Linked DNA regions of Celeribacter indicus. The protein of the gene in region 1 binds, or shares a complex with, the protein of each later gene. Links are inferred from orthologs where the notes say so. Each region holds a gene or a part of one and is shown on either strand. Other genes may lie near its edges. The genes, in order: P73_RS01510 and xseA.

Evidence for each region.
Region 2: the proteins of P73_RS01510 (region 1) and xseA are in contact, whole or in part, in a cryo-EM structure (PDB 8TXR), measured with the Escherichia coli proteins. The link is inferred for Celeribacter indicus from one-to-one orthologs.

The regions. Positions count from the first base shown.
Region 1 is NZ_CP004393.1:299,832-314,334, reverse strand. Bases 10,208-12,967 are described here. They hold P73_RS01510 (exodeoxyribonuclease VII small subunit), read right to left. Parts: upstream 11,828-12,967; coding sequence 11,588-11,827; downstream 10,208-11,587. Other genes in these bases: P73_RS01500 (MarR family winged helix-turn-helix transcriptional regulator), read right to left, coding at 12,588-12,967; P73_RS01505 (response regulator), read right to left, coding at 11,893-12,591; P73_RS01515 (polyprenyl synthetase family protein), read right to left, coding at 10,722-11,588; dxs (1-deoxy-D-xylulose-5-phosphate synthase), read right to left, coding at 10,208-10,707. In the rest of the region: tnpC (IS66 family transposase), read left to right, coding at 1-192; P73_RS01565 (DUF262 domain-containing protein), read left to right, coding at 401-1,270; P73_RS01550 (MarR family winged helix-turn-helix transcriptional regulator), read left to right, coding at 3,285-3,773; P73_RS01545 (HU family DNA-binding protein), read right to left, coding at 3,912-4,199; P73_RS01540 (AMP nucleosidase), read right to left, coding at 4,331-5,815; P73_RS01535 (SDR family oxidoreductase), read left to right, coding at 5,932-6,798; P73_RS01530 (MFS transporter), read right to left, coding at 6,753-7,964; P73_RS01525 (exopolysaccharide biosynthesis protein), read left to right, coding at 8,189-8,782; more of dxs, read right to left, coding at 8,779-10,207; more of P73_RS01500, read right to left, coding at 12,968-13,100; P73_RS01495 (branched-chain amino acid aminotransferase), read left to right, coding at 13,266-14,135; P73_RS01490 (hypothetical protein), read left to right, coding at 14,198-14,503. UniProt on the Escherichia coli protein: Bidirectionally degrades single-stranded DNA into large acid-insoluble oligonucleotides, which are then degraded further into small acid-soluble oligonucleotides.
Region 2 is NZ_CP004393.1:3,569,093-3,583,672, forward strand. What follows is about bases 2,009-4,845. They hold xseA (exodeoxyribonuclease VII large subunit), read right to left. Parts: upstream 4,293-4,845; coding sequence 2,724-4,292; downstream 2,009-2,723. Other genes in these bases: P73_RS17615 (alkane 1-monooxygenase), read left to right, coding at 2,009-2,232; P73_RS17620 (hypothetical protein), read left to right, coding at 2,229-2,681; purD (phosphoribosylamine--glycine ligase), read left to right, coding at 4,381-4,845. Also shown: signal recognition particle-docking protein FtsY, read right to left, coding at 1-430; P73_RS17610 (lysoplasmalogenase), read right to left, coding at 463-1,107; more of P73_RS17615, read left to right, coding at 1,189-2,008; more of purD, read left to right, coding at 4,846-5,646; purU (formyltetrahydrofolate deformylase), read right to left, coding at 5,942-6,826; P73_RS17640 (2Fe-2S iron-sulfur cluster-binding protein), read right to left, coding at 7,085-7,408; P73_RS17645 (peptidoglycan-binding domain-containing protein), read left to right, coding at 7,616-8,131; P73_RS17650 (Do family serine endopeptidase), read right to left, coding at 8,238-9,659; P73_RS17655 (DUF2065 domain-containing protein), read right to left, coding at 10,146-10,349; protease modulator HflC, read right to left, coding at 10,354-11,289; FtsH protease activity modulator HflK, read right to left, coding at 11,289-12,461; gor (glutathione-disulfide reductase), read right to left, coding at 12,591-13,952; ribose-5-phosphate isomerase RpiA, read right to left, coding at 14,067-14,580. UniProt on the Escherichia coli protein: Bidirectionally degrades single-stranded DNA into large acid-insoluble oligonucleotides, which are then degraded further into small acid-soluble oligonucleotides.

The DNA.
Region 1 (14,503 bases):
AACGCACTCTTTGCTGGGCACGATGAAGGCGGACGCACCTGGGGCCGCATCGCCTCGCTCATCGCCACCGCAAAGATCAACAGCGTGGAGCCCTTCGCCTACCTCAAGGCGACGCTCGAGGCGATCGCGGCAGGCCATCCTGCGCACCGAATCGACGAGCTCCTGCCGTGGAACTTCACGCCGTCAAGCTGAACTCCGGTGGGGCGCAGACGCCGCTTACGAAGAGTGAGCTCAGAAGGAGCACCACTGAGAACCAGCCTGCGACAACTTTGGCTCCAATCCACAAGTTGAACTCCAGCGTCTTCGGTGCAACTATCAGGCCAAACAAGCTGGCGGCATCCTCAGAAAATACGGCCAGATAGCACATCGCAGAACAATCTAGAATTTTGAGGCTTTCTCCATGGCGTTTCACCGCAACCCCAATCAGCAGGACCTTTCGTGGTTCATCGACATGCAGACACAAAATCGCCTCGAATTTGATCCGCCCTATCAGAGGAAGAGTGTATGGACTTACAAGGATAAGCAATTCTTCCTTGACACAATCTTCAATAACTACCCGTGCCCAGCTGTCTACCTTCAAAAGGAAAATACGGCAAAAGGGCCCCTCTACAATGTTGTCGACGGCAAACAAAGGTTGAGCACGGTCTTGGATTTTCATGCCGGGAAAATTCGCATCGGCAAAGACTTCAGCGTTGCCCGGCTGCGAGGCAAGAAATTCATTGAAATCAGTGACGAAGACAAAACACACTTCTACAACTACATTTTCATGGTCGAACAAATCCGCTCGGAGGCAGAGGTCGATTGGGGCGAAGTCTTTCAAAGGGTCAACAAGAACCAGAAGAAACTTGGAGAGCAGGAGCTTCGCCATGCTCGCTTTGATGGTTGGCTAATCAACCGCGCTGAAAAAGAGGCAGTGGACGAAACCTTTTGGCGAGATGTCGGCGTGTCGAGTCAAGCCAAGTCTGCCCGGATGAAAGACGTCGAATTTATCTCTGTCTTAGCGCTTGTGCTGTTGGAAAGCGATTTCGTCGGCTTTCCTCAAAGCCACATTGATGAGCTTTATGCGAAATATGACTTTGACGAGGATCAGCTCCCTGAGAGCGAAGCCGACATCGAGGATGCCGAGTCCGATGATTTTCCAGATAGCGAGTTTACAAAAGATGACCTTAAAAATTTCGAAAGCGCTTTCCAGAAGGCTCGAAACACACTGAAAGCTATGGAAGAGCACAATCTGAACCGCTCCGGGTTTGCCGGAGGCTGTTTGGTTTAAGTTATGCGGCTATGGTCTTAGTTACCAGAGCTGCGTAGAAGTTTGCCTCTGCTTCCGCTGGTGGGATGTTCCCGATGGGCTCGAGGAGGCGGCGATTGTTGAACCAGTCGACCCATTCCAGAGTGGCGTATTCCACGGCGTCCAGACTGCGCCACGGGCCACGGCGGTGGATGACCTCCGCCTTGAAGAGACCATTGATTGTCTCGGCCAAAGCGTTGTCATAGCTGTCACCGACGCTGCCGACCGAGGGTTCGATTCCTGCCTCGGCCAAGCGTTCGGTGTATTTTATCGCCAGGTATTGCGATCCGCGGTCTGAGTGATGGATCAGTCCCACACCAGGCTGCCGCTGATGAACAGCCTGTTCCAAAGCGTCGAGAACGAAGCCTGTGTGAGCCGTGCGGCTGACGCGCCACCCAACGATCCGGCGCGCGAACGTGTCGATCACGAATGCCACATAAACGAACCCTTGCCAGGTGGCGACATAGGTGAAATCGCTGACCCAGAGCATGTTCGGTGCCGGCACCCGGAATTGCCGGTTTACCTTGTCCATCGGGCACGGCTGCTTCTTGTCAGGGATCGTCGTTTTATGCGGCTTGCCCCGGATGACGCCCTGCAGGCCCAAATCCTTCATCAACCGGGCTATCGTGCATCGGGCCACATCAAATCCTTCCCGCCGCATCTGGCGCCAGACTTTGCGCACGCCATAGACCTTGTAATTCTCATCGAACACGCGCTCGATCTCGGGGCGAAGCTCGTCGTCGCGCTTGAACCGATCCGAGCGCAGATCAGGGTCGGCCCGTTTGGCCAGATGATCGTAGTATGTGGACGGGGCAATCGGCAGGTGCTTGCAGATCGGCTCGACCCCGAGCTCTCCACGATAATCGTCGATAAAGGCGATCATGACTTCGGTCGGCGGTCGAGCTCCGCCATCGCAAAATACGCCGACGCCTTCCGCAGGATCTCATTCGCCTGCTTGAGTTCGCGGTTCTCGCGCTCCAGCGCCTTCATCTTCTCGGCCATCTCGGTACTGACCCCAGCACGGTCGCCACGATCAATCTCTGCCTTTTTGACCCAGTCATTCAGCGTGTTCGTCGAACAGCCTATCTTCGCCGAGATCGATACGATCGCTTGCCAGCGGCTCTCATGCTGACCGGCGTTGTCCAAAACCATACGAACCGCTCGCTCGCGCACTTCAGGGGAATATTTGTTCGTTGTCTTGCTCATGATGCTCCATCCTACTCAAGAGTTGGAGCCTCCGGCAAACCCGGAGCGGTTCACTTGGCTCTGTTAGCAGCCTTCGGGGTAAGCGCAATTCTTGGTGACGAACTTCGAAAAGCTTGGGCGGATCATAGGAGCAATACACAGCAGTCAAAGGCGAGGTACGTGATATTGCTCATTTCGGGAGCCTTTCTATTGCCCCTGATCGCAGTGCTTCTTTTGATCGGGTTCTTTTCTTTTCACTACTCAATGGAAAACCTCGCCGACGCACTCGCGCGCTTAAGAGACCACTTACTGGCACAGATTTAGCGAAGTTCATCCCCCAAAATCTACCTGGGCCAGCACCCTACCCAGTCATCGAAACCCAGTGCATCCTGCGATTTTCTACGCATTCTTGGCCGCCCGATGGGCGGCCTTTTTTGTTGCCCTAACGCGACCGTCCCAGCCAGCTAGGTGCCAAACCAACTGTCGAAAAGAGCCGATTTGTTGTCGGAGCCACGCCTTCGAATTACAAGAAAACAGGTGCTTGCATAAACTCCAGGCGCCAAACTATGTGTCGTTCGACACCAAACGAAAGACGACACCAGATGTCGGGGTGACACCTGATTTGTCCCGTGCATCGGAACGCTCGGCGTTGTCCGAACTGGATTCGCGCTTCCATCCCATATATTCGGGTTACGAGGCGTTGGCGGACCTGCGTCGCAAAACGTGTCAGCCTCGGGCCTTCGAGGACGGGTGACCATGCTGCTCCAACCGCAACCAACCGAGCGCCCGATGACACAAGGATAAGAAACGCATGTCCCGATCCATCGACCGAGAAGCCCGGCACGTGAACCTCGAGGAGTTAGCCGGCGACGAAATCTATGAGCTGGTGTCCCATAATCCCGGTCACCTCCTGAGGCGCGCCTATCAGGTTTTCCTCTTTTTCTTCGACGACACGATGAAGGGGCTCAACATGACCCCGCTGTTGTGGATTCTCCTCACCGTGACCTATTGCTATCCCCGGCGCTCGGTCACGGACATTGCCGAGCTGTCGAGGATCGACAAGGCAAGCTGCGGACGGGCGGCAACCCTGCTCGAGAAGCGGGGCCTCATGCGGATCGGAACCGGCGAGAAAGACCGCCGGCAAAGGGTTCTCGAACTGACCCCGCACGGGCACGAGGTCGTGCTCGACGGCATGTCCCGCACTCTGGAGATGCAGAAGAAGCTGCTCCAGTGCTTCGATCAGGAAGAGGCAAGGCAGTTCAGCCATACACAAAAGGTCGGACACTCTCGACATTCGTGACGCGCAACACGCATATGACACGCCTCCAGAAGGACTGAGCCCTGGCAGAGCCCGGCCGCCGCACCTCCGGCCTCTCGCGCTAAGAGAAAGGGTCGCGCCCGCGGCACGACCCTTTGCCTGATACATGCAGAGAACGGCTCAGCCGTTCACGCTGTCCTTCAGCGCCTTCGCGATCGTCATCTTCACGACCTTGTCGGCTTCCTTCTTCATCTGCTCGCCCGTCTGCGGGTTGCGCACCATGCGCTCGGGACGCTCACGGCAATAGATCTTGCCGACACCGGGAAGGGTCACGGCACCGCCGGCGGACACTTCCTTGGTGATGATGCTGGTGATCGCCTCGAGGGCGGCACCGGCGGATTTCTTGTCGGATCCCATCTCGTCGGCGAGAGCGGCAACCAGCTGGGTCTTGGTCATCGGTTTCGTCATGTCTGTATCTCCTCGTCATCCCCCATGACTTTGGGGGTTATTGCGCATTTCTAAGCGAATATTGAGGGGACGCACAACGCCTAGTGTACGTTACGGGGCGTTTTTCGCCCATTTCGAAGCGAAAATGCCGCTCAGAGGAAGGCTGTCTCCTCGAAAGACCGCAATTTTCGGCTGTGAATGCGTTCGATTGGCATTTCGCGCAGGATTTCCATTGCGCGAATTCCAATGAGCAAATGCCGCGCAACCTGCGTCGTATAGAACTCGGAAGCCATCCCCGGCAGCTTCAGCTCGCCATGGAGTGGCTTGTCCGAGACGCAGAGGAGCGTGCCGTAAGGCACACGGAAGCGGAATCCGTTCGCCGCGATGGTCGCGCTTTCCATATCGAGCGCGATCGCACGCGACTGGCTCAGCCGCTGCACCGGCCCCGACTGGTCGCGCAACTCCCAGTTGCGGTTGTCGATGGTCGCCACCGTACCCGTCCGCATGATCCGCTTGAGCTCGTAGCCCTCGAGCTCCGTCACCTCCTCGACCGCGTCCTCGAGCGAGGTCTGGATCTCTGCCAGCGCCGGGATCGGCACCCAGACCGGAAGATCGTCGTCGAGCACGTGGTCCTCCCGCAGGTAGGCATGCGCCAGCACGAAATCGCCGAGCCGCTGGGAATTCCTCAACCCGGCGCAATGGCCGACCATGATCCAGGCATGCGGCCGCAGCACCGCAATATGGTCCGTCGCCGTCTTCGCGTTCGACGGCCCGACCCCGATGTTCACCAGCGTCACCCCCTGCCCGTCCGGGCGCTTGAGATGGTAGGCCGGCATCTGCGGCATCTTCGCCGTCGGCGGGATCAGCGTGTCGGCCTCGGTGATTTCCACATTCCCCGTCGACACGAAGCTCGTGTAGCCGCTTGCCGGATCGGCCAGCATGGCCCGCGCATAGGCCTCGAATTCCGTGACGTAGAACTGGTAGTTCGTGAACAGGACATGGTTCTGGAAATGCACCGGATCGGTGGCCGTATAATGCGACAGCCGCGCGAGCGAATAGTCGATCCGCTGCGCAGTGAAGGGTGCGAGCGCGGCGGACCCGTCCGCATGCTTGAAATCGAACCCGTTGACGATGTCGTCGTGGGTTGTCGTCAGATCGGGAACGTCGAAGACGTCGCGCAGCGGATAGGACATCGCGCCCTCCTGCGGCACGGTGATGTTGTCATCCGTCGCCACTGCGAAATGGATCGGAATCGGAGTTTGCGACGGCCCCACCTCCACGCTCACGCCATGGTTGCGCACGATCTGGGCGATCTGCTGCACGAGATAGTTGCGGAAGAGATCGGGCCGGGTGATCGTGGTCGAATAGACGCCGGGCCGCGCCACATGTCCGAAGGACAGGCGGCTGTCCATCTTCGCATAGGAGGTGGTCGCCACCCGGATCTCGGGATAGAAGGCGCGGTAGCGCGCCTTCGGGGCACCGCCGCGAGCCAGGTCGGAAAATCTCTCCGTCAGGTAGCCGGTCGCCTCGGCATAGAGCGCCTCGAGACAATCGACCGCCTCCGACGGATCGGTGAAGCTGCGCGGCGCGCGTGCCGGCGGTGTCTCGACATTCAGGGTCCTGGTCCTGCTGTTCATCCCTTTTCCCTTGTTATTATATGTCTCTCGGCATCGAACCGGCGCGCGGCATGTTCCGGATCAGTTGAGACCAAGACGGCGGCGGACGCAAGACCCGCCCCATGGAGGCAAATCGCATGACGAGACCACACCTGTTTTCCTTCGGCCACGGCTACAGCGCGCAGGCCCTCGCCCGGCATCTCCTGCCGCGGGGCTGGACGATCACCGGGACCACGCGAACGCCCGCAAAGGCGCAGGAGTTCGAGGCGGCGGGCGTCCGGCCGCTGCTGCTCGGGCAGGATGCGGTGCCGGCGGATCTTTGCGGTGCCACGCACCTTCTCGTGTCCGCCGCTCCCGATGCGGAGGGCGACCCGATGCTCCGGGATTGGCACAGTGCCCTGCGCGCCGCCGCGCCGCAATTGCAATGGGTCGGCTATCTCTCCACCACCGGCGTCTACGGCGATCATCACGGCGGCTGGGTAGACGAGGACACGCCGCTCACCCCCGCCACGCGCCGCGGCATCGCACGGGTGCAGGCCGAAGCGGACTGGCAGGAGGCGGCGCGCACGCTCGGTTTTCCGCTCGCCATCTTTCGCCTCGCCGGGATCTACGGACCGGGGCGCGGCCCCTTCGCAAAGCTCCGCGCCGGAACCGCGCGTCGGATCGTGAAGCCCGGACAGGTCTTTTCCCGCATCCATGTCGAGGATATCGCGCAGGTGCTCGAGGCCGGCATCGACCGGCGGTCGCAGGGGATCTTCAACGTCTGCGACGATCTTCCCGTACCGCCGGAGGAGGTGATCGGATATGCCGCCGAACTCCTCGGCCTGCCACTGCCGCCGGCGGAGGACTTCGCACCCGCGGAGATGACGCCGATGGCGCGCAGCTTCTATGCTGAAAGCAAGCGCGTGCGGAACGACCGGATGAAGCGCGAGCTCGGCATCACGCTCCTCTATCCCGACTACCGCTCCGGCCTGCGCGCGCTGCGCGCCGGGATGCGGCGATAATCCATCAGGGTGATCGCATAAATGATCGCTCCGCCCAGCGTCAGTGCCGCACCGACATAGCCCGCCGAGGGAAACCCGTAGCCCCGCGCGATGAAGAGCGAGGCGACGAACGGCCCTAACGCATTGGCCACGTTGAAGGCGGAGTGATGCAGCGATGCCGCCAGCGACTGCGCCTCTCCCGCGACCAGCATCAGCCGCGTCTGCCCGAGGATCGGAAATCCGCCCGCCAGTCCCATCGCGACCACGAAACCGAGCATGCCCCAGGCCTGCCCCGCCAGCGCGGGCAGCGACAGCATCAGTCCGATATTGATCGCGAACAGCAGGAAAACGGAGAGGTTGAGCGCGCGATCCGCCGCCCAGCCCGCGATCAGCGTGCCAAAGGTCATGCCGATGCCCATCACCGCGAGGTAGAGCGGCACCACATCCTCGCGCAGATGCGTCACCTCGAGGAGGATCGAGGCGAGATAGGTATAGATCGCAAAGAACCCGCCGAATCCCACCGCGCCGCTCAGGAGCGTCAAAAGCACCTGCCGGTTGCCCAGCGCGGAAAGCTCGCGCAGCGGATCGGAACTCGCCCCGCCTTTCGGCCCCCGCGGCGCGTAGGTCAGGATCAGCACCCCCGTCACCGCCGCCAGCACCGCGACAAGCGCGAAGGCCCAGCGCCAGCCAACGCTCTGTCCCAGCACGTTCGACATCGGAACGCCGAGCACGGTCGCGATGGTGAGCCCGAGCATGAGCCGCGCCACCGCCTTGCCCCGCTGGTTCGGCGCCACGAGCGACGCCGCCATCAACGCGGCAATGCCGAAATAGGCGCCGTGCGGCACCCCGCTGAGGAACCGGAACAGAAGCATCGTGCCGTAATCCGGCGCGAAGGCCGACATCAGGTTCGCGACACAGAACAGGCCCATCAGCGCCACGAGGAGCCGCCGCCGCTCGAACCGCGCCGCCAGCACCGCGATCACCGGCGCCCCGACCACCACGCCCAGCGCATAGGCGGAAATCACATGGCTCGCCTCCGCCTCCCCGATCCCCAGCCCGCGCGCGAGATAGGGCAGAAGGCTCATCGAGGCGAATTCCGTCGTTCCGATGGCGAATCCGCCCATCGCCAGCGCGAATTGGATGATGCCGGGCCGGATATGGGCCGGGGCCGTGGCGAGATCTGTCATCCGTCGGAAATCCTGCGTGGGAGGACGCGCGCGCGTCCGGTCTGTGCGTGGCCCAAGACTTCGCCGAACCGCCAGGGCCGATCAACCGCGATTGCGCGCCCTTTTGCTCAAACCCGGTCCGCGGAGACTGCATATCCGCACCGGCGCGTAAATCGCCGTGGGCATGCTGAACCAATTCCTCGCATCGCGCGTTGTCCCGCCATCAGGGTCCCATGAGCAGGTTCATGCCAGAAATCCGCACCGTCAACGACATCCTCACCGCGCTGGACCACGCCTGTAGCGGAGACGCCGTGACCGTGGACCTGATTCTCGACGAGATCGGCCATAGCTCCTTCGCGCCCGCGCTGCTGGTCCCCGCCCTTCTGCTCGTCTCCCCGCTCTCGGGCATCCCCGGCATGCCCACCGTCGGCTCGGTGATCATGCTGCTCTTCGCGATCCAGGCCATTCTCGGTGTCGACCACCTCTGGCTGCCCGGTGTCATCCGGCGCCGGCAACTCCCCTGCGGCCGCGTCTCCAATGCCGTGGGCTGGCTGCGCAAACCCGCGGAATGGATCGACAGGCGCACGGGGCGGCGCATCGCCGTGCTCGCACGTCCCCCCTGGAACAACCTCGTCTATGTGACGATCGTCCTGTTGTGCATGATCATACCGTTTCTCGAGCTGCTGCCGATGGTGACCTCCGTCGCCTGCTTCGCGATCAGCCTCTTCATGATCGGCATCATGGTGCGCGACGGCCTGCTCGTGCTCTTCGGCTATGCGACAGTGGCGGGCTTCGCCGTCGCCGTCGTCCTGCTCACGCAGAAACTCGCCGGGCTCTAGGCCCGCCGGCTCGCAAGATCCGCGACACCGAGCGTGGCGAGCACCTTCGCCTCGATATCTGCCACGCTCAGCCCCGCGATCCGGTACATGGCCTCGGGGCTGGCCTGGTCGATGAAGATGTCGGGCAGCGTCATGGAGCGGAATTTCAGACCGCGGTCGAATACGCCCTCGCGCGCGAGGAAATCGGCCACATGCGACCCGAATCCGCCGATCGCGCCCTCCTCGAGCGTGATCAGCGCCTCGTGATGGGCGGCAAGATCGCGGATCAGCGCGTGATCGAGCGGCTTGGCAAAGCGCGCATCCGCGACGGTGCAGGAAATCCCCTTCGCCGCGAGGTTCTCCGCCGCCTGCTGCGCATGTTCGAGCCGCGTGCCGAAGGACAGGAGCGCCACGCGCTCCCCCTCGCGCACCACACGGCCCTTGCCGATCTCGAGCGGTTCTCCACGTTCGGGCATCTGAACGCCGACCCCCTCGCCGCGCGGGTAACGGAAGGCGATCGGCCCCGTATCATGCGCGGCTGCGGTCGCGACCATATGTTTCAGCTCCGCCTCATCGGCCGCCGCCATAACCACCATGCCCGGAAGGTTGGAGAGAAAAGCGATGTCGAAGGACCCGGCATGCGTCGCCCCGTCCGCCCCCACGAGCCCGGCGCGGTCGATGGCGAAGCGCACGGGCAGCCGCTGGATCGCAACATCGTGGACGACCTGATCGTACCCGCGTTGCAGGAAGGTCGAATACATCGCGCAGAACGGCTTCATCCCGCCGGCGGCAAGGCCGGCACAGAAGGTGACGCCATGCTGTTCCGCGATCCCCACGTCGAAACACCGTTTCGGAAACCGCTCCGCAAAAAGATTGAGCCCCGTCCCGTCCGGCATGGCGGCGGTCACCGCGACGATCTTGTCATCCGCTTCCGCTTCCTGGATAAGCGCCCTGGCGAAAACCGAGGTATAGGACGGCGCATTCGACGCCGCCTTCTTCTGCTCGCCGGTCACGACGTCGAACTTGCCGGTCGCATGCCCCTTGTCCGCGCGCCCCTCGGCCGGGGCGTAGCCCTTGCCCTTCTGCGTGATCGCGTGGATCAGGATCGGCCCCGTGGCCCGCGCCTTCACCACCCGCAGCACGCTCAGGAGCTGCTCCATGTCATGCCCGTCCACCGGCCCGACATAGGAAAACCCGAGCTCCTCGAACAATGTCCCGCCGATGGCCATGCCCTTGAGCATCTCCTTGGCCCGCTTCGCCCCCTCCTGGAACGGATGCGGCAGGAGCGACACCGCGCCCTTCGCCGCTGCCTTCAGCTCCTGGAACGGCGCGCCGGTATAGAGCCGCGTGAGATAGGAGGAGAGCGCCCCGGTCGGCGGTGCGATCGACATGTCGTTGTCGTTCAGGACGACGATCAGCCGCTTGCCGAGATGGCCCGCATTGTTCAGCGCCTCGAACGCCATCCCCGCCGACATGGATCCGTCGCCGATCACCGCAATACAATCGCCGATTCCGTGCTCCGGCGCCCCGCCGAGATCGCGCGCCACAGCAAAGCCCAGCGCCGCCGAGATCGAGGTGGAGCTGTGCGCCGCCCCGAACGGGTCATAGGGGCTTTCCGACCGTTTGGTGAACCCCGACAGCCCGCCCTCCTGCCGCAGGGTGCGGATCCGGTCGCGCCGTCCGGTCAGGATCTTGTGCGGATAGGTCTGATGCGAGACGTCCCAGACGATCCGGTCCCGCGGCGCGTCGAACACCGCATGGAGCGCCACCGTCAGCTCCACCACACCGAGCCCCGCCCCCAGATGCCCGCCCGTCACCGACACCGCCGAAATCGTCTCCTGGCGCAACTCGTCGGCCAGACGCCTCAGCTCCGCGTCGGACAGGACTTTCATATCGGCGGGAACGGTCACCCGGTCGAGGGTCGGCGTGGCTGGACGGTCGGACATGGCGTCTCGCTTTCTCAGGTTTCCCGCGAGATAACGAACCGGGCCAGATCTCGCAAGGCTTCCGCCCGTGTGCCATAGGGGCTCAATGCCGCACAGGCCTCGTCCACAAGAGAGCTAGCACGGGCCTTCGCGCCCTCAAGTCCGAGCAGGGAGACGAAAGTGGCCTTTCCCGCCCGCGCATCCTTGCCCACGGCCTTCCCGGTCTTCTCGGCATCGCCCTCGACATCGAGGATGTCATCCCGGATCTGGAAGGCGAGGCCCAACGCCTGCGCATAGCGCCCGAGCGGCTCCGGATCCGCGCCGCCGAGAATGGCCCCCGCACGCGCAGACCATTCGATGAGCGCGCCGGTCTTGTTTGCCTGAAGCTCGGTGATCTCGTCGAGCGTCAGCGGCGCCCGCGCCGTCTCCGCCGCGATGTCCTGCGCCTGGCCCCGGACCATGCCGCGCGCCCCGGCGGCTTTCGCCAACGACGCGACCAGCGCGCCCCTCGCCTCCGCCGGTGCATCCAGTTCCGGCCGCGTCAGAAGCTCGAAGGCAAGCGTCTGGAGCGCATCGCCCACCAGCACGGCGGTGGTCTCGTCCCACCGCTTGTGGACCGTCGGCTGCCCCCGCCGCAGATCGTCGTCGTCCATGCAGGGCAGGTCGTCGTGGACGAGGCTGTAGGCGTGAAGCGCCTCGATCGCGGCCGCGGCCCAGACCGACCGCTCGGGACTGACCCCGTGCAGCGTCGCACCCTCCATCACCAGAAAGGCGCGAAGCCGCTTGCCGCCATTCACGGCATAGCGCATCCCCTCCTCGACGGGCAGCGTCCCGAAGCCCTCGAACACCGTGTCGAAACAGGCGTCCACCGCCGCCCGGCACCCGGAAAGTGCGTCCTGCATCAGACGTCCGCCTTGCTTGTCCCCGCTGCGTTGCCATCCGGTCCGACGGTGATCTTCTCGACCTTCTCCTCGGCCTCCTTGAGCTTGCGCTCGCAATGCGCCTTCAGCGCCGCGCCGCGCTCGTAAAGCCGGATGCTGTCCTCCAGCGCCACGTCACCGCGCTCGAGCTTGCTCACCACCTGATCGAGTTCCGCCATCGCCTGTTCGAAGGACATGTCACTGACCTGAGTCTCGCTCATCTTCCTGCTCCCGGTTGCTACCGGTCCTCCATAACGCCTTTCCACGGGGAAAGGCCAGTTCGCGTTTATTCCGGCGTCAGCATGTAGCCCGCCCCGCGCACGGTCTGGAGATAGCGCGGCTGGCGCGGGTCGTCCTCGAGCTTGCGCCTGAGCCGCGTGATCTGCACATCCACCGCCCGCTCCTGCGCCTGCCCGCCGTCCCGGCCCAGCCGTTCCACGAGATCCGTCCGCGACACCGGCTCTCCCGGCGAGGAGACGAAGATCCGCATGAGCTGGGCCTCGGTCGCCGTCAGCCGCACCACCTGCTCCCCTTCCCAGAGCTCGCCGCGCTCCACGTCGTAGCGCAACCGCCCGAGATGCAGGTACTTCGGCGGCGCCTCCGCCTCCTCGACATGCGGAACCCGGCGCAACACCGCGTTGATCCGCAGCAGAAGCTCCTTCGGCTCGAAGGGCTTCGGCAGATAATCATCCGCCCCCGCCTCGAGCCCGGCGATGCGGTCCGCCGTCTCCCCCTTCGCCGTCAGGAGCAGGATCGGGGTCGACATTCTCTTGCGCAGATCGCGCGTCAGCGAGATCCCGTCCTCTCCCGGCATCATCACGTCGAGCACGATGAGATCGAATTCCAGCCCGGCGAGCAGCCGCCGGGCATGCGCCGCATCCCGCGCAGCCGTCACGCAGAACCCGCTGCGGATCAGGAATTTCTGCAACAGCCCCCGGATCCGCTCGTCGTCGTCCACGATCAGCAGGTGAATCTCGTTGCTCACCCCTTCCCCTCCTTCACCGCGTTGAAATGCTCCGACTGGTCCTGATCCATCATCGCCTCCAGAACCCGCCGGAATCCCGCGACCGCCTCGTGACCCGCCTCCCGATAGGCCGCGCGCATCCGCGCCCGCTGCGCTTCCGACAGCTCGGCCTCCAGCGCAAGCCCCTTCTCCGTCAGGAACAGATGCCGCTCGCGCTTATCCTTCGCCCCCACGCGGCTTTCTACGAGACCGTCCTCGACCAGCGTCCTGAGTACGCGGTTGAGGGACTGTTTCGTCACCCCGAGGATATCCAGCAGGTTGTTGACATTCGTCCCCGGCGAGCGTCCGATGAAATGCACCGCACGATGATGCGCACGCCCATAGCCGTATTTCTCGAGAATACGATCCGGATCGGCGGTGAACCCGCGATAGGCAAAGAACATCGCCTCGATCCCCTTGCGAAGCTGCTCGTCCGTCAGGAACAGGAGCGCCTCGCCGCTTTTCGCTCCGCCCGTCTTGCCGTCCGCCATGCGTCGCCTCGTCTCCGTTCTGCATAATTTCCGGTCAGTTTAAGTCAGTGTTGTTGACATTCCAAGAATGAATTGGTAGCGAATCCGGGATTTCGCGCAACATTAGATCTTGCTTCAGGTCGTTTTGCGCAACTTCGTGAATTCTGAAAAGAAAAGGAGAACCCGATGGCGGGCAGTTACGAAGATCGCGACGGCTTCATCTGGATGGACGGAAAGCTTGTCGACTGGCGCGACGCACAGGTTCATATCCTCACCCATGCCATGCACTACGCCTCCTCCGTCTTCGAAGGCGAGCGGTGCTACAACGGCAAGATCTTCAAGTCGGTCGAACATTCCGAACGCCTGCGCCGGTCCGGCGAGCTTCTCGACATGCCGGTGCCCTATTCGGTCGAGGAGATCGAGAAGGCGAAATACGACATGCTGAAGGCGAACGGCTGGACCGATGCCTATGTCCGCGTGCTCGCCTGGCGCGGCGCGGGCGACGACATGGGCGTCGCAGCGCACCGCAACCCCGTGCGCATGGCGGTCGCCGGCTGGGAATGGGGCGCCTATTACGGCGATGCAAAGACCAGCGGCGCCAAGCTCGACATCGCGAAATGGAAACGCCCCTCGCCGGAGACGATCCCCACCTCCGCCAAGGCCGCCGGCCTCTACATGATCTGCACCATGTCGAAACACGCTGCCGAGGCCAAGGGCTGCTCGGATGCGCTGTTCATGGACTATCGCGGCTATGTGGCCGAAGCGACGGGCGCGAACATCTTCTTCGTGAAGGACGGCGAGGTGCACACGCCCATCCCCGACGCGATCCTCAACGGGATCACCCGCCAGACCGTCATCTCCATGCTGGAGGACAAGGGCGTCACCGTCCACGAACGCCGGATCGAGCCCTCCGAACTCGAGGGCTTCGAACAGTGCTTCCTCACCGGAACCGCGGCAGAGGTGACACCGGTTGGCCAGATCGGCGACTACAGCTTCGAGGTCGGCGCCCTCACCCGCGACATTGCGGAAAGCTACGAAACCCTCGTGCGCAGCTGAGTTAACCGGACATCAAGGGCTCTCGGCCATCCTGTCGCCGACTGACTGGCCGGAGCCCGCCCGTGTTCAAACGCGACACCCTCATCATCCTGCTCATCGCCGTGTTCCTCGTGACCCCGGCGCTCCTCGCGCTCGCGATGTACGTGGTGACGAAGAACCCCTCCCTCCGCCCGCTCGGCATCACCCTTGAACGGCTTGTCGAGGCCGGGCTGATGGAGGACCGCAGCCTGATCGTCGTTCAGGTCGACATCGGGTCAAAGGCACCCGCAGTCCACACGCGGGACGACTACGCAACCGCCATCGAAACCGCCTTCGCACGACTGGACGCCGAGGCCCGCGTCAGGTTCCGCACCGTGCCGGAGGACCGT
Region 2 (14,580 bases), 3.3 Mb from region 1 along the record:
GGAGCCGGCCGAGAAAGCCCGGCGTCACCGTCTCCCCGCCCTCCGCGACCACGTCCTCGACGGGCGGGATCTCGAGCGGTGCGGGCGTCACGGGCAGTTCCCGCGGCGTCTCGGGGGCGATTTCGGCGGGCCTGTCGTCAGGCATCTCCACCGGACGGGCGTCCGGGAGTTCCGTCGGCGTCGGCGGGCGCACCGGCGTGGGCTCGGGCTGCGGCTCGGGGTATGGCTGCGGCGCGGGTTCAGGCGCGGGGCGCGGCTCAGGCTCCGGCGCAGGCGGTTCAGGCGCCTCCGGTCCGGCGAGGATCTCTTCGGCGAAAGCCTCCTCGGCGCCGCTTTCCGAACCGCCTTCCCCGACGATGGCCTCCAGCCCCTCGTCGATCTTCGACGAGGTCTTCATCAGGCGATTCTTCAGTTTCGAAAAAAGCGACATGGACCCTCCGTTCGCACGTCACTTAAAGGCTCCTACCCCTGTAGGACAAGCCCCGCATGGGGCTGATAGGCGAAAAGAATGAGCAACTGGCCTGCGACATAGAACACCCAGAGCGCCCAGCTGAGCGCCCGCAGCCGCTCCGGGCGCGGCGGCGTGCGGAACAGCTTGATCCCGATCAGCAGGTCGGAGAGCAGGAAGAGCGCCACCCCCGCCGTCACCAGCGGGCGCACCGGCCACAGCCCGAGCGCCATGATGCACATCACGGTGATGATCAGCACATAGATCCGCACCGGCCACCGAAGCCGCCCGGCATGGGGCGCGAGCCAGGCTTCGGTCGAGACCGCCAGCGCCACCAGCACCGCCACCGGGAGAAGGGCCGCCGCCTGGAATTCGGGCGCGAACAGCCCGATATAGCACAGATGCCCGAGGCCGAAGGCGATCATGCCGCGCACCAGCGGCCGGTCGCCCGGATAGGAGAGAAGCACGTCACCCAGCGCGGAAAGGGCGAGCGCGAGGACCAGCAGAAGCGGGGTTTGCCAGATCCACGCCATCAGTGTAAAAAACGTGAGCGGCAGGGCCTTTACCAGGGAGCGGAGCGGTGTCGGGGCGCGTTCGGTCAATGGCAGGTAGGCCAGTGCGGAAAGCAATGCCGCCACCAATGCGAAAGTTATGCCCATGTCCCGATCTCCCGATTGTCCGACACACCCCTTCAATAGATACACTTATAGTTGAATCACTCCTACGACTTTAGTCTCACAATGAAAACCCCTCATATCGTTCGTCTTTTCGCCATGACCACACTCGCCCCGGTGGCGCTGCTCGGCCTCGGTGCCGTCTTTGGCGGGATCTGGGCGGCGGCCGGCCTTTTCTACATGACCGCGCTGGCCTATTCCTTCGATCAGCTCGTTGCCGTCGCCCGCGACCCCGCGGACCCGGAGGCGGAGTTTCCCGATGCCAACGCCCTCTCCACCCTCCTCGCGATTGCGCATTTTGCAATGCTCCCGCTCGCGGTCTGGGCGCTGTCCGGGGCGGGTCATGCGGTCTGGGAACGGCTCGTGATCTTCCTCGGCTTCGGCCTGTTCTTCGGGCAGGTGTCGAACTCGAACGCCCACGAACTCATCCACCGCGCCGACCCGACGCTCAGGCGACTCGGGACCTGGGTCTATATCACGCTCCTGTTCGGCCATCATGCAAGCGCCCATCCGCGGGTGCATCACCGCTATGCCGCCTCGCCGGAGGATCCGAATTCCGCCCCGCTCGGGATGAGCTACTACCGCTTCCTGCCGCGCGCCTGGTGGGGGTCGTTCCGCGCCGGCCTGCGGGCCGAAAACGCCCTCCGCGCGCGGGGCCGGTCCGACGACCTGCATCCCTACGCGCTCTATCTCGGCGGCGCGCTCGCCTGTCTCCTGCTCGCCCTCGTCATCGGCGGCGCGGCCGGGCTGACCGCCTATGTCCTGCTCGCCGGCTACGCCTCCGCACAGCTCCTTCTCTCCGACTACGTCCAGCATTACGGGCTGCGCCGCCGGGAAATCGCGCCAGGCAGATACGCCCCCGTCGGCCCTGCCCACAGCTGGAACAGTCCGCAATGGTTCACCTCGCTGCTCATGCTCAACGCGCCGCGCCATTCCGACCACCACGCCCATCCGATGAAGCCCTACGTCGCGCTGGAGCTCACGCCGGAGATGCCGCTGCTGCCGCGCTCGCTGCCGGCGATGGCGACGCTCGCCCTCGTCCCGCGCCTCTGGTTCCGGGTGATGGACAGGCGGGTGGCACGCGTCGCCTCCGTCACGGAAACGACATGAGCCTCCGGCGGGATTGTGAATGGAGCGACTCGCCGCGCTATGGCATGGTCCGCGCCATGAAAATGCCGCTCGCCCTCCTGACCTCGGTCCTGCTCGCCGCCCCCCTCCTCGCCGATCCGCTCACCGGCGCGGAATTCGAGGCCTATACGGAGGGCAAGACCCTCACCTTCGCCGAAAGCGGACAGCCCTACGGGACCGAACAATACCTGCCCGGAAAGCGGGTGCGCTGGGCCTTCGACGAGGACACCTGCAAGGACGGGATCTGGTACGAGCAGGGGGAGAACATCTGCTTTCTCTACGAGGACGGCACACCGCCGCAATGCTGGCAGTTCTTCATGGAACAGGACAAGCTGCGCGCGGTGTTCCAGGGAGAGAGCGGCACGGAGCTCTACGAGGCCTGGGCCAGCGACGGCCCGCTCTCCTGCATGGGACCGCAGATCGGCGTGTGACCGCGCCCGCTCCGGTCGACACCGCGGCAGCGACCGCCGCGCTCAGAACAGGCTGCCCTGATCCGGCCCGTCCCCGCCCGCGGATCTGCCCCCCCGCTTCGCAGGGGCCGCCGCCACGCCGCCGCCGATCCGCACGCGCCCGTCGGCAAACTGGACCTCGTGCATCCGCGCCGCCTCCTTCGCGGAGGTGATCACCCCGCCCGCGGCATCCCGGACCACGGCATAGCCACGCTCGAGCGTCTTCTCGTAGGACAGCGCCTCCAGAAGCCCCGCCCGGCGCTCGAAATCCGCGCGCCAGCGCTGGCCCTGCGCCGTCGCGGCCCGCGCGAAACGCGCCGAAAGCTGCGTCAGATCGCGGCGCGCCTCCGCGGATTTGCGCGCCACCGTCGCGGGCGCGAGCCGCCCCGAAAGCCGGTCGAGGTCGCGCCTGTGCTGCCCCGTGCCGCGGGCGAGCGCCGGCGCGAGCCGCGCGCCGCAGCTCGCGAGGCGATCGCGCCGGGTCTCCAGCCGGCCGCGCAGCAGGCTCGGGCGCAGCACCGTGGACACTTCGGACAGGTGGAGCCGCCGCCGCTGCACTCCGCCCACCAGCGCCTGACCGAGCCGTGCCTCCGCCTGGTCGACCCTCTGGCGCGGCCCGTCGAGCAGGCGCTCCTTCTGCGGCATCGCGCGGGACAGGTCGCGCAGGCGCTGGCGGCGCATCTCCACCGCGGCGACGAGGGCACGCTCCATCCGGGCGCGCAACTCCTGCACCGTCACCCAGAGCTCGCGGCGCACCGGCACCGCCATCTCCGCCGCCGCGGTCGGCGTCGGCGCGCGCCGGTCGGCGGCAAAGTCGATGAGCGTGGTGTCGGTCTCATGCCCCACCGCCGAGATCAGCGGGATTTCCGAGGCCGCGGCGGCACGCACCACGATCTCCTCGTTGAACCCCCAGAGATCCTCGACCGAGCCGCCGCCACGGGCGACGATGATCAGATCGGGCCGCGGGATCGCTCCGCCCTCGGGCAGGGCATTGAACCCGCGGATGCCGTTCGCCACCTCCTGCGCGCATCTCTGCCCCTGCACCGCCACCGGCCAGATCAGGACGTGACGCGGGAAACGGTCGCGCAGCCGGTGGAGAATGTCGCGGATCACCGCGCCGGAGGGCGAGGTCACCACCCCGATCACCCGCGGCAGATAGGGAAGCGGCCGCTTGCGGGCGGCCTCGAACAGCCCCTCCGCGGCCAGCATCTTCTTGCGCTTCTCGAGCATCGCCATGAGCGCGCCCGCCCCCGCAGGCTCCAGGTTGTCGACGATGATCTGATAGCGCGAGCCGCCGGGAAAGGTCGTCATCCGCCCCGTCGCGACGACCTCCATCCCCTCCTCGGGCTGGACCTCCATCCGCGCGACCTGCCCCTTCCAGCTCACCGCGTTGATGACGCATCTGTCGTCCTTGAGATCGAAATAGAGATGGCCCGAGCGCGGGCGCGACACCCGCCCCACCTCGGCGCGGACCCGGACATAGCCGAATTCGCCCTCGATCAGTGCCTTCACCGCGCCCGAGAGCTCGGACACGGTGAATTCCGGCGCGTTCGATACGCCCTGCGGGCCGTCATCCTCGAAAAGGTCGGACATGCTGGGTCTCCGGCTGCTGCTCATGCTTGTGTCGTCTCGGGTCACACCCTAAAACGCGCCAAACCGGATTGAAAGCGGGAGTGGCGCGATGAATATTCTGATCCTCGGCAGCGGCGGGCGCGAGCATGCGCTGGCCTGGGCGGTGATGCAGAACCCGAAATGCGACAAGCTGATCGTCGCACCGGGCAATGCCGGGATCGCGGCCATCGCCGAATGCGCGACGCTCGACATCGAGGACGGCCCCACCGTCGTCTCCTTCGTCGAGGAAAATGCCATCGACTTCGTCATCATCGGCCCCGAGGCGCCCCTCGCCGCCGGGGTCGCCGACGACCTGCGCGCCGCCGGCATCCTGACCTTCGGCCCGTCGAAGGCGGCGGCCCGGCTCGAGGCGTCCAAGGGCTTCACCAAGGAGATCTGCGACGCCTGCGGCGCCCCCACCGCGGGCTACGCCCGCTTCGACGATGCGGAGAGGGCAAAGGCCCATATCCGCGCCCAGGGCGCCCCGATCGTGGTCAAGGCCGACGGGCTGGCCGCCGGCAAGGGCGTGATCGTCGCGATGGACGAGGCCACCGCCCTCGCCGCCGTCGACGACATGTTCGCCGGTGCCTTCGGCGGCGCGGGCGCCGAGGTGGTGATCGAGGAATTCATGGAGGGCGAAGAGGCCTCCTGGTTCGTCCTCTGCGACGGGGAGAACGTGCTGCCCATCGGCACCGCGCAGGACCACAAGCGCGTGGGCGACGGCGACACCGGCCCCAACACCGGCGGCATGGGCGCCTATTCCCCGGCGCCGGTGATGACCGGGGCGGTCATCGAAAAGGCGATGGAGGAGATCGTCAGGCCAACCGTGGCGGAAATGGCCAGGCGCGGAACGCCCTACCAGGGCGTGCTCTACGCCGGCTTCATGATCGAGGACGGACAGCCGCGCCTCGTCGAATACAATTGCCGTTTCGGCGATCCGGAATGCCAGGTGCTGATGATGCGGCTCGGCGCACAGGCGCTCGACCTGATGCTCGCCACCGCCGAAGGCACCCTCGACCAGGCGCGGGTGAACTGGGCCGACGACCATGCGATGACCGTGGTGATGGCCGCGAAGGGCTATCCCGGCGCCTATGAGAAAGGCACCGTGATCCGCGGCCTCGACGCGCTGCCGGAAGACAGCCGCGCCATGGTCTTCCACGCCGGCACCGCGGAGAAGGACGGCCGGATCGTCGCGGCCGGCGGACGGGTGCTCAACGTCACCGCCCGCGGCGACAGCCTCGCCGAGGCGCGCGACCGCGCCTATGCGATGATCGAAAAGATCGACTGGCCCGAAGGGTTCAACCGCTCCGATATCGGCTGGCGCGCGCTCGGGTGAGTATTTCCGGCAGCAAAAAGCCGCAGGAATCGCGTTCCCGTTAAGAAAGCGTTCATCACGGCATGGCATAAGGGAGCTGCGAAAGGCACCGCTGGCTCGAATGGCCCTCCGGATTTGGACCTTGCGGCGCACAGCCCTTGCCGGGGCGCTCGCGACGAAACGAAGGCGCGCTCGAACGGCGCGCCTTTTTCCTTGCCCGCCCCTCGCCGGCGGCCTGCTTCATCTGCTCGCAAATATCCTCGGGGGGTGAACGGGCCGCAGGCCCGGAGGGGGCGCGAGCGCCCCCTGCCCGGTCTCAGCCCATGCGCTCGGAGGCATAGGAGCCGGGGCTCGCCGGGAAGACCACGGTCTTGTTGCCGTTGATGAAGACCCGGTGGTGGATATGCGCGTGGATCGCGCGGGAGAGGACCTGCGCCTCGACATCGCGGCCGAGGGAGACGTAATCCTCCGCGCTCTGCGCATGGGTCACGCGGATCGTGTCCTGTTCGATGATCGGGCCTTCGTCGAGATCGGCGGTGACGTAATGCGCCGTCGCGCCGATCAGCTTCACGCCGCGTTCGAAGGCCTGCCTGTAGGGATTCGCTCCCTTGAAGGACGGCAGGAAGGAATGGTGGATGTTGATGATCCGGCCCGACATCTTCTGGCACAGCCTGTCGGAGAGGACCTGCATGTAGCGCGCCAGCACCATGAGTTCCGCGCCGCTCTCCTCGACGATCTCGAGCAGCCGCGCCTCCGCCGCCGGCTTGTTCTCCTTGGTCACGCGGACGTGGTGGAAGGGGATGTCGTGGTTCACCACGAGCTTCTGGTAGTCCATGTGGTTGGACACGACCGCCACGATGTCGATCGGCAGGGCGCCGATGCGCCAGCGGTAGAGCAGGTCGTTGAGGCAATGGCCGAAGCGGGAGACCAGGATCACGACCTTCATCTTCCGCGCCTCGTCGTGCACCGTCCAGACCATGTCGAGCGCCCTGGCCACGGGAGCGAAGCCGGTGTCGATCTCCGCCTGGCTCAGCCCGGTCTCGGAGGCGAAGCTCACGCGCATGAAGAACATCCCCGTCGCCGGATCATCGAATTGCGCGCTGTCGGTGATGTTGCAGCCGAGCTCGGCGAGCTTGCCGGAGATGGCGGCGACGATGCCGCGGCGGGAGGGACAGGTGACGGTGAGGACGTGGGACGACATATCGGGCCTTCGCGTTATCGGTACGGCGCGCAGTCTTGCTCCCGGCACGCGCCGCGCGCCAGAGCGAAAACGACAGGAATGACGGGAAGTTGCGGCGCGATCAGGAACGGAAGTTTCCGAAAGGCGTCACCTGCACAGGAGATGCGGCGCGAAGGTCGCAGGTCGCGGCCGCGTGGCGGCGGGCCCCCTCCACAAGCCGCGTCCCGCCGTCGGTCCCGGTGCCGCCGGGGTGGCGGTTTCCGGAGCCGCGGCGCCCTGTCAGATCTGTTTTTCCGGCATGTTGACCACGAGCCCGTCCAGCGCCTCGGTCACCTTGATCTGGCAGGTCAGGCGCGAGCGCACCGGATCGGGTTCGAAGGCGAAATCGAGCATATCCTCTTCCATCGGGTCGCGCTCGGGGAGTTTGTCGACCCAGTCGGGGGCGACGTAGACATGGCAGGTCGAACAGGCACAGGCCCCGCCGCAATCGGCGTCGATGCCGGGAATGCCGTTGTCGCGCGCGCCTTCCATCACGGTGCTGCCCACCGGCACGTCCACCACATGTTCGGTGCCGCCAAACTCGATATAGGTGATCTTGACCATTCTCTCGTCCTTCCGCTCTGATCCCGGAGCCATCCCTGACAGGCTTAGCTTGGCTGCGTTGCAGAGAAAAGAGCGTTCTGGCGGCGTCCGGCGGAGCGGATTGCCGCGCAGGGCGCCGCGGAATCCCTTGGAATTCCGCGTGTTCGCGGTAGAGTTGCCGAAAGCGCCCGGAAGGGATGCAGAGGGCGGCAAGGACCGGACGGGCAGATGAAGGCAACAGGCCGCGGGGCGGCGGGGATGTTCTGGATGGCGGCGCTGCTGTCGACCGGGTGCCAGATGGGCACGCCGGCGGACCCGGCGATGCGCGCGCCCGAGGCCGCGGGGGCGGATCCGGCGGTCTGCCATGCCCGCCACGTCACCCCCGCGGTGATCGAGACCGTCACCGAACAGGTGCTCGCGCAGCCGCCGCGCCTCGCCGGCGACGGCAGCGTCGTCCGCCCGGCCGTCTATCGCACGGAAACCCGGCAGGAGATCGTGCGGGAACGGCAGGAGCTGCGGTTCGAGGCGCTCTGCGCGGAAGAGCTGACGCCGGAATTCGTCGCCTCGCTCCAGCGTGCGCTCGCCGTGCGCGGCCATTTCACGGGGCCGGTCACCGGGCGGCTCGACCGCGCCACGCGGCGCGCCCTGCGCGCCTATCAGAAGGAGCAGGGCCTGGACAGCGAGATCCTGTCGCTTGCCGCCGCGCGCCGGCTGGGGCTGAAGGAAGTGCCGCGGGAGGGCTGAGCCGGCTTCGGCCGGGCGCCCTGCCTCGCCCTCCGCCCGCCGACCACACGGAAAAAGGCGGCCCGAAGGCCGCCTTCCGAGAGGGTTGGGTTCGCTCAGGGCTGCGTCACTCCTCCGCGACACCGAGCGCGACGAAACGCGGCTCGCCCGCGCGCCGCACGAGCAGCAGCACCGTCTTGCGCCCGGCCTCGCGCGCCTCGTCGACCCGCGATTGCAGATCGGCGACCGTCGCCACCTTCTGCTGGCCGGCCTCGGTGATCACGTCGCCCGCACGCAGGCCCTTGGTGAAGGCTTCCGAGCTCTCGTCCACCTCGACCACGGCAAGCCCGTCGGTCCCCGCGGAGATGCCCAGCTCCTCGCGCAGCGTCTCGTCGAGCGGCTGGAGCGTCAGCCCCATCATCTGCGAGGTCTCGGGCGATTGCTGTCCGCCGTCCTCGTCGGTCGGGAAGGCCACATTCTCGGCCTCCTCGCGACGGCCGAGCGTGACCATCAGCGTCTGCGTCTTGCCATCGCGGAAGACGACGATGCGCACCGCCTTGCCCACCTCGGTATTGCCGACGGTGCGGACGAGTTCGCGCGTGTCGGCCACGTCGGTGCCGTCGAAGGACATGATCACGTCGCCGCTTTCGATGCCGGCCTCCTTCGACGGGCCCTCGGGCACGTCGGTGACGAGGGCGCCGCGCGCCTGCTCGAGCCCCATCGCCTCGGCCACATCGGGCGTCACGTCCTGGATGCGCACGCCGAGCCAGCCGCGGCGGGTCTCGCCGAATTCCTTGAGCTGGTCGACGACGCGGGTCACGACGTTGGAGGCCATGGAGAAGCCGATGCCGATCGACCCGCCGTTGGGCGAGAGGATCGCGGTGTTCACGCCGATCACCTCGCCGTCCATGTTGAACAGCGGTCCGCCGGAGTTGCCGCGGTTGATCGCCGCGTCGGTCTGGATGTAGTCGTCATAGGCACCCGACAGCGCCCGGCCGCGTTGCGAGACGATCCCGGCAGAGACGGAGAAGCCCTGTCCGAGCGGGTTGCCCATGGCCATCACCCAGTCGCCCACCCGCGCCGCGTCGCTGTCGCCGAAGGGCACGAACGGGAGGGGCTCCTCGCTTTCCACCTTGAGAACCGCGATGTCGGTCTTCGGATCGGTACCGACGAGCTCCGCGGCGAGTGTGCCGCCCTCGAAGAACTCGATCTCGATCTCGTCGGCCCCGTCGATGACGTGGTTGTTCGTCACGATGTAGCCGTCTTCCGAGATCACGAAGCCCGAGCCGAGCGCCTGGGAGCGGCGCGGTCCGTGCGGTCCCTGGCCGTTGCGGTCCATGAAATCGCGGAAGAAATCCTCGAAGGGAGAGCCTTCGGGCACGATCGGCTGCTGGTCGGTCGTCGCCTCGACCACGGTCGTGGTGGTGATGTTGACCACGGCGGGGCTCACCTTGTCGGCGAGATCGGCAAAGGTCTCCGGCGCGCCGCGCGCCTCGGCGGAAACGGCCTGGAAGAGCAATGCGGCCGTCGCCAGAAGGGCGAGGCACATCGCACGGAAATCGACGCGGGAGCCAGCCGTGTCGGAAGAGAAGGCGCGAGCCTGTATCATGGGTAAGTCATCCTCCGTCTGAAGCGCCGCGGGCTCAGGTCCGGGACCGGCGTGAGCGCGGCGCGAGATGTGCGTTTTCTGGTATCCCGGCCGCCGCAGGCGCACAACTCAATGTCGGTCGCAACCAGTCAACAGCATGTGAGGGCGGTGTGACAAGGAGAAAGCCTGACACAACTCTCACAGCGCGGTGAAACAGGGCGCGGATGCCGCGCCCCGGATGCGCCGCGCCGGGTCTGGTCGGGTGCCGCGATCCGGTGCGGGGCAGCGTCCGGGAGCGTCCGAAACAACGGCGGATATGAGACAGGGGCCACGCCGTTCCCGGCTGTCGCGCGCGGGGCCGGCGCCGTGAGCCGGCGTTCTTCCGGGGGCGTTCGGCCTCGACGATGGCGACCTTGCACCGGACCGACGGGCCGCCCCGCCGGGAGATCAAAGCGGGAGGCCGACAAACCCCCGCGCCAGGGCGATCAGCACCACCCCGAGCGCGAGCGCCGCCAGTCCCAGCACGCGCCGGCGCGCGGGCGGGAGGGCGGCGACGGCGCGCACCAGATCCTCCATGCGGGAAGGGGCCAGCGCCAGCGCCAGCCCCTCCACACAGAGAACCAGTCCGATCGCGAGGATCAGGAAGCCCATGGGATCACTGATCCGCCGCCGGCGTCTGCGGCGCCGCAGGCTGCGGCGCGGTCGCAGGGGCGGCCCCGCGGCCCTGATCGGAGGACAGGTAGTCGAAGAACTCGCTGTCCGGGGAGATCACCAGCGTGGTGTTCTCGCCCCTCAGACCGGCGCGATAGGCGTTCAGCGAGCGGTAGAACTCGAAGAATTCCGGATCGGCGCCATAGGCCTCCGCGAAGATGCGGTTCTTTTCCGCATCCGCCTCACCGCGCGTGATCTCCGCCTGCCGGCGCGCGTCGGATTCGAGCTCGACCACGGTCCGGTCGGCCTGCGCCCGGACGCGCTGCGCGGCCTCTTCGCCGCGGGCGCGTTCGTCCGCCGCCTCGCGTTCGCGTTCCGCCCGCATCCGCGCGAAGGTCGCGTCGAGGTTCTGTTCGGGCAGGTTGGTCTGCTTCAGGCGCACGTCGAGCACCTCGATGCCGAGCACCTCGCCGCGGGCACGCGACTGTTCGGTGATCGTCTGCATGAGACGGGCGCGTTCGGAGGAGAGGATCGTGTTCGAGGTCACCCCGTCGGCGCCGAGCACCGCGCGGATCCGGTCGATCAGGATGCCCTCGAGATCGCTCTCGGCCCTGGCGATGCCGCCGGTCGAGACCGCCTGGCGGAAGCGCACGACATCCGCGATGCGGTAGCGCGCGAAGGCGTCCACCACGAGGCGGCGGTCGTCGGAGGGCGTGACCTCGGTCGGAGAGGTGTCGAGCGACAGGATGCGGTCGTCGTAATAGACGACCTCCTGGATGAACGGGATCTTGAAGGCGAGCCCCGGCTCCTCCTTCACGGCCTTGATCTGGCCGAATTGCAGCACGAGCGCCTTCTGGCGTTCGTCCACGACGAAGAGCGAGGACAGCACGAGCACCAGCGCCACCACGATCACCGCGACAAGAATCGGAAGTTTCCGCATCAGTTCGATCCTCCGTTCGTCGTCCCGCCGGAGCGGCGCAGCTCGTTGAGCGGCAGATAGGGCACGACGCCCTGCCCGCCTGCGGCGCCCTCGTCGATGATGATCTTGTCGAGATCGCCATAGACCTCCTCGATCGTCTCCAGATAGAGGCGCTTGCGCGTCACCGCGGGAGCCTGGCTGTATTCCTCGAGCACGGCGCTGAAGCGCGAAGCCTCACCCTGCGCCCGGTTGATCGTCTGGGCGCGGTAGCCCTCCGCCTCCTCGAGGATCTGTGCCGCGGACCCGCGCGCACGGGCGAGCACCGTGTTGGCATAGGCATCGGCCTGGCGTTCGAGCCGGTCGCGTTCCTGTTCGGCCGCCTGGACCTCGCGGAAGGCGTCGATCACCTCGCGCGGCGGGTCGGCCTTGTCGAGGTTGACGCGCACGATGTTGATGCCCGCGTCGAGGCCGTCGAGCGTGCTCTGGATCAGGCTCTTGGCCGTGTCGGAGATCAGCCCGCGGTCGCGGTTGAGGATCGGCGCGAGTTCCGAGGCGGCGATGATCTCCCGCATCGAGGATTCGGAGACCGCCTGAACCGTCTCGCGCGGCTCCGCGAGGTTGAAGAGATATTTCGCCGGGTCGTTGATGTTCCAGACCACCTGGAAGTCGATGTCGACGATGTTCTCGTCGGTGGTGAGCATCAGCCCGCTGTCCGCGCCCCCGGAGGCGACGCCGATATTCTCGGTCCGCTGCCCGGTCACCAGCACCTTTTCATAGCTCACCAGCGGCCAGGGCGCGAAGTTCAGGCCCGGATTGCCGATCTTGTAGAATTCGCCGAGGAAAAGCTCCACGGACTGTTCCTCGGGCTTCACCGTGTAGAAGGAGGAAAACGCCCAGAGGCCGACGGCGATCACCACGCCAAGGGCGACCGTGCCCTTCGACAGGCCCGGCCCCTCGCCGCGCGGACCGCGCGGGCCGCCGCCGTTCTGGCCGCCCTTGCCGCCCATCAGGACCTTGAGATATTCATTGCCCTTCGACAGCATCTCGTCGATTTCGGGGATCTGCGGCTGGTCGCCGGGGCGCCGGCCGTTGCCGCCGCGCCCGCTGCCACCGCGCTTGTCGCCGCCGCCCGGACCGGACGGACGATTGCCACCGCCCCCGCTCCCCCAGGGACCGCCATTGTTGCTGGCCATTAAGGTCTGTTCCTCTCTCGTATGGGTCTGGCCCGGCGGAGGTTCCCGTCGGGCCAAGGCTCGTCTGTAACCTGTTCGTTTTGACGCCGGGTTTCAAGAGCGCGCCTCCGCCGGGGCGGCGGCGGCGTGTCACTTGTGCACGCGCGTCGGCTCCTTCATCAGGACGATCTCTTCGGCCATGGTCGGATGCACGGCCACGGTGGCGTCGAAATCCTCCTTGGTCGCGCCCATCTTCACCGCGACCCCGGCGAGCTGGATCATCTCTCCCGCCTGGGGTGCGACGATATGACAACCCAGCACCTTGCGGCTCTCCCGGCAGACGATGAGCTTGAACATCACCCGGTGGTTCTTTTCGATGAAGGCGTTCTGCATCGGGCGGAAGGCCGCGGAATAGACCTCGACCGGACGTTCCGCGCGCGCCTGTTCCTCCGTCATCCCCACGGCGCCGTATTCCGGCTGGGTGAAGATGGCAGAGGGCACACAGGCATGGTCGGCCTTCGTCGGGATACCGCCGAACACGGTCTCGTGGAAGGCCACGGCCTCCCGGATCGCGACGGGCGTGAGCTGGATCCGGTCGGTCACGTCGCCCACGGCGAAGATCGAGGGCACGTTGGTCTGGGAATAGTCGTCCACCAGCACCTCGCCCATCCGCCCGAGTTTCACCCCCGCCTCCTCGAGGCCGAGGCCCTTCGTCGCGGGTTTGCGCCCGGTCGCGTAGAGCACCACGTCGAACACCGCCTCGCGCCCGTCCGTCGCCTTCACCCAGATGCCGTCCTCCCGCTTCTCGAGCCGTTCGACATCAGTGCCGACATGGAGCGCGACCCCCTGCTCGCTGATCAGCTCCGCGATATGCCCGCGCGCCTCGTCGTCGAAGCCCCGCAGGATCTGCGCGCCGCGGTAATATTGCGTCGTCTCCGCCCCCAGGCCGTTGAAGATACAGGCGAATTCGCAGGCGATATAGCCGCCGCCGACGATCAGGATGCGCCTGGGCATCTCCGGGATGTCGAAGATCTCGTTCGAGGTGATCGCATGTTCGATCCCCGGCACCGTGTCGGGCAGGAAGGGCTTGCCGCCCACCGCGACGAGGATGTGCTTCGCGGTCTTCTCCGTCCCGTCGGCGAGCACGACCGTATGCGGATCCTTCACCGTCGCGCGCTGGTGCAGGATCTCGACCCCCGCATTTTCCGCGTTGCGCGTATAGATCCCCTCGAGGCGCGACAGCTCCGCCTGGAGCTTCTGCTGGAAGGCCGGCCAGTCGAAGGCACCGATGCGGATGTCCCAGCCGTATTTCTTTCCGTCCTCGGCATGGCCCGAGAACTGCGAGGCGAAGACCATCAGCTTCTTGGGCACGCAGCCCCGTATGACGCAGGTGCCGCCCATGCGGAACTCCTCCGCCATCGCGACCTTCCTGCCGCCCGCCGCCGTCAGCCGCGCCGCGCGCACGCCGCCCGAGCCGCCGCCGATCACGAAGAGATCATAGTCGAAATCCATCAGTTCCGCCCTTCCGGAAGAAGTCCAAAGTCGCGCACAGGTGTAGAGGGTCGCGCCGCAAAGGAAAACCCCGCGCAGGCGCACGGGCGGTCCGCGTTTCCGGTCCGCCCCGGCTCAGTCGAGATCGGAGAAGATGTTGTCGCTTTCCGCGAAGTCCACGCGCTCCTCGGTCTCCTCGCCGGAGACGACGTCCCGCGTGCTCACCCGCCCGTCGCCATGGCCGATGATGACCTTGTCGCAGATGTCGATGAACAGCCCGTTCTCCACCACGCCGGGGATCTGGTTGAGCACCAGCGCGAGCTGGCGCGCATTGCCGATCCGCTGGAGATGCAGGTCGATGATGTGGTTGCCCTCGTCGGTGACGAAAGGCACCTCTCCGTTCATCCGGAGCGTCGAATGCTGCCCGAGGACGTCCATGGACACGAGCGTCTCCTCGACGAGCGCCTTCGTCGTCTGCCAGCCGAAGGGGATCACCTCGACCGGCAGCGGGAAGGCCCCCAGGGTCTCGACCTGCTTGGACACGTCGGTGATCACGATCATCTGGTCGGAGGCGGTCGCGACGATCTTTTCCTGCAACAGCGCGCCGCCGCCGCCCTTGATGAGGTTGAGTTCGGCATCGAATTCATCC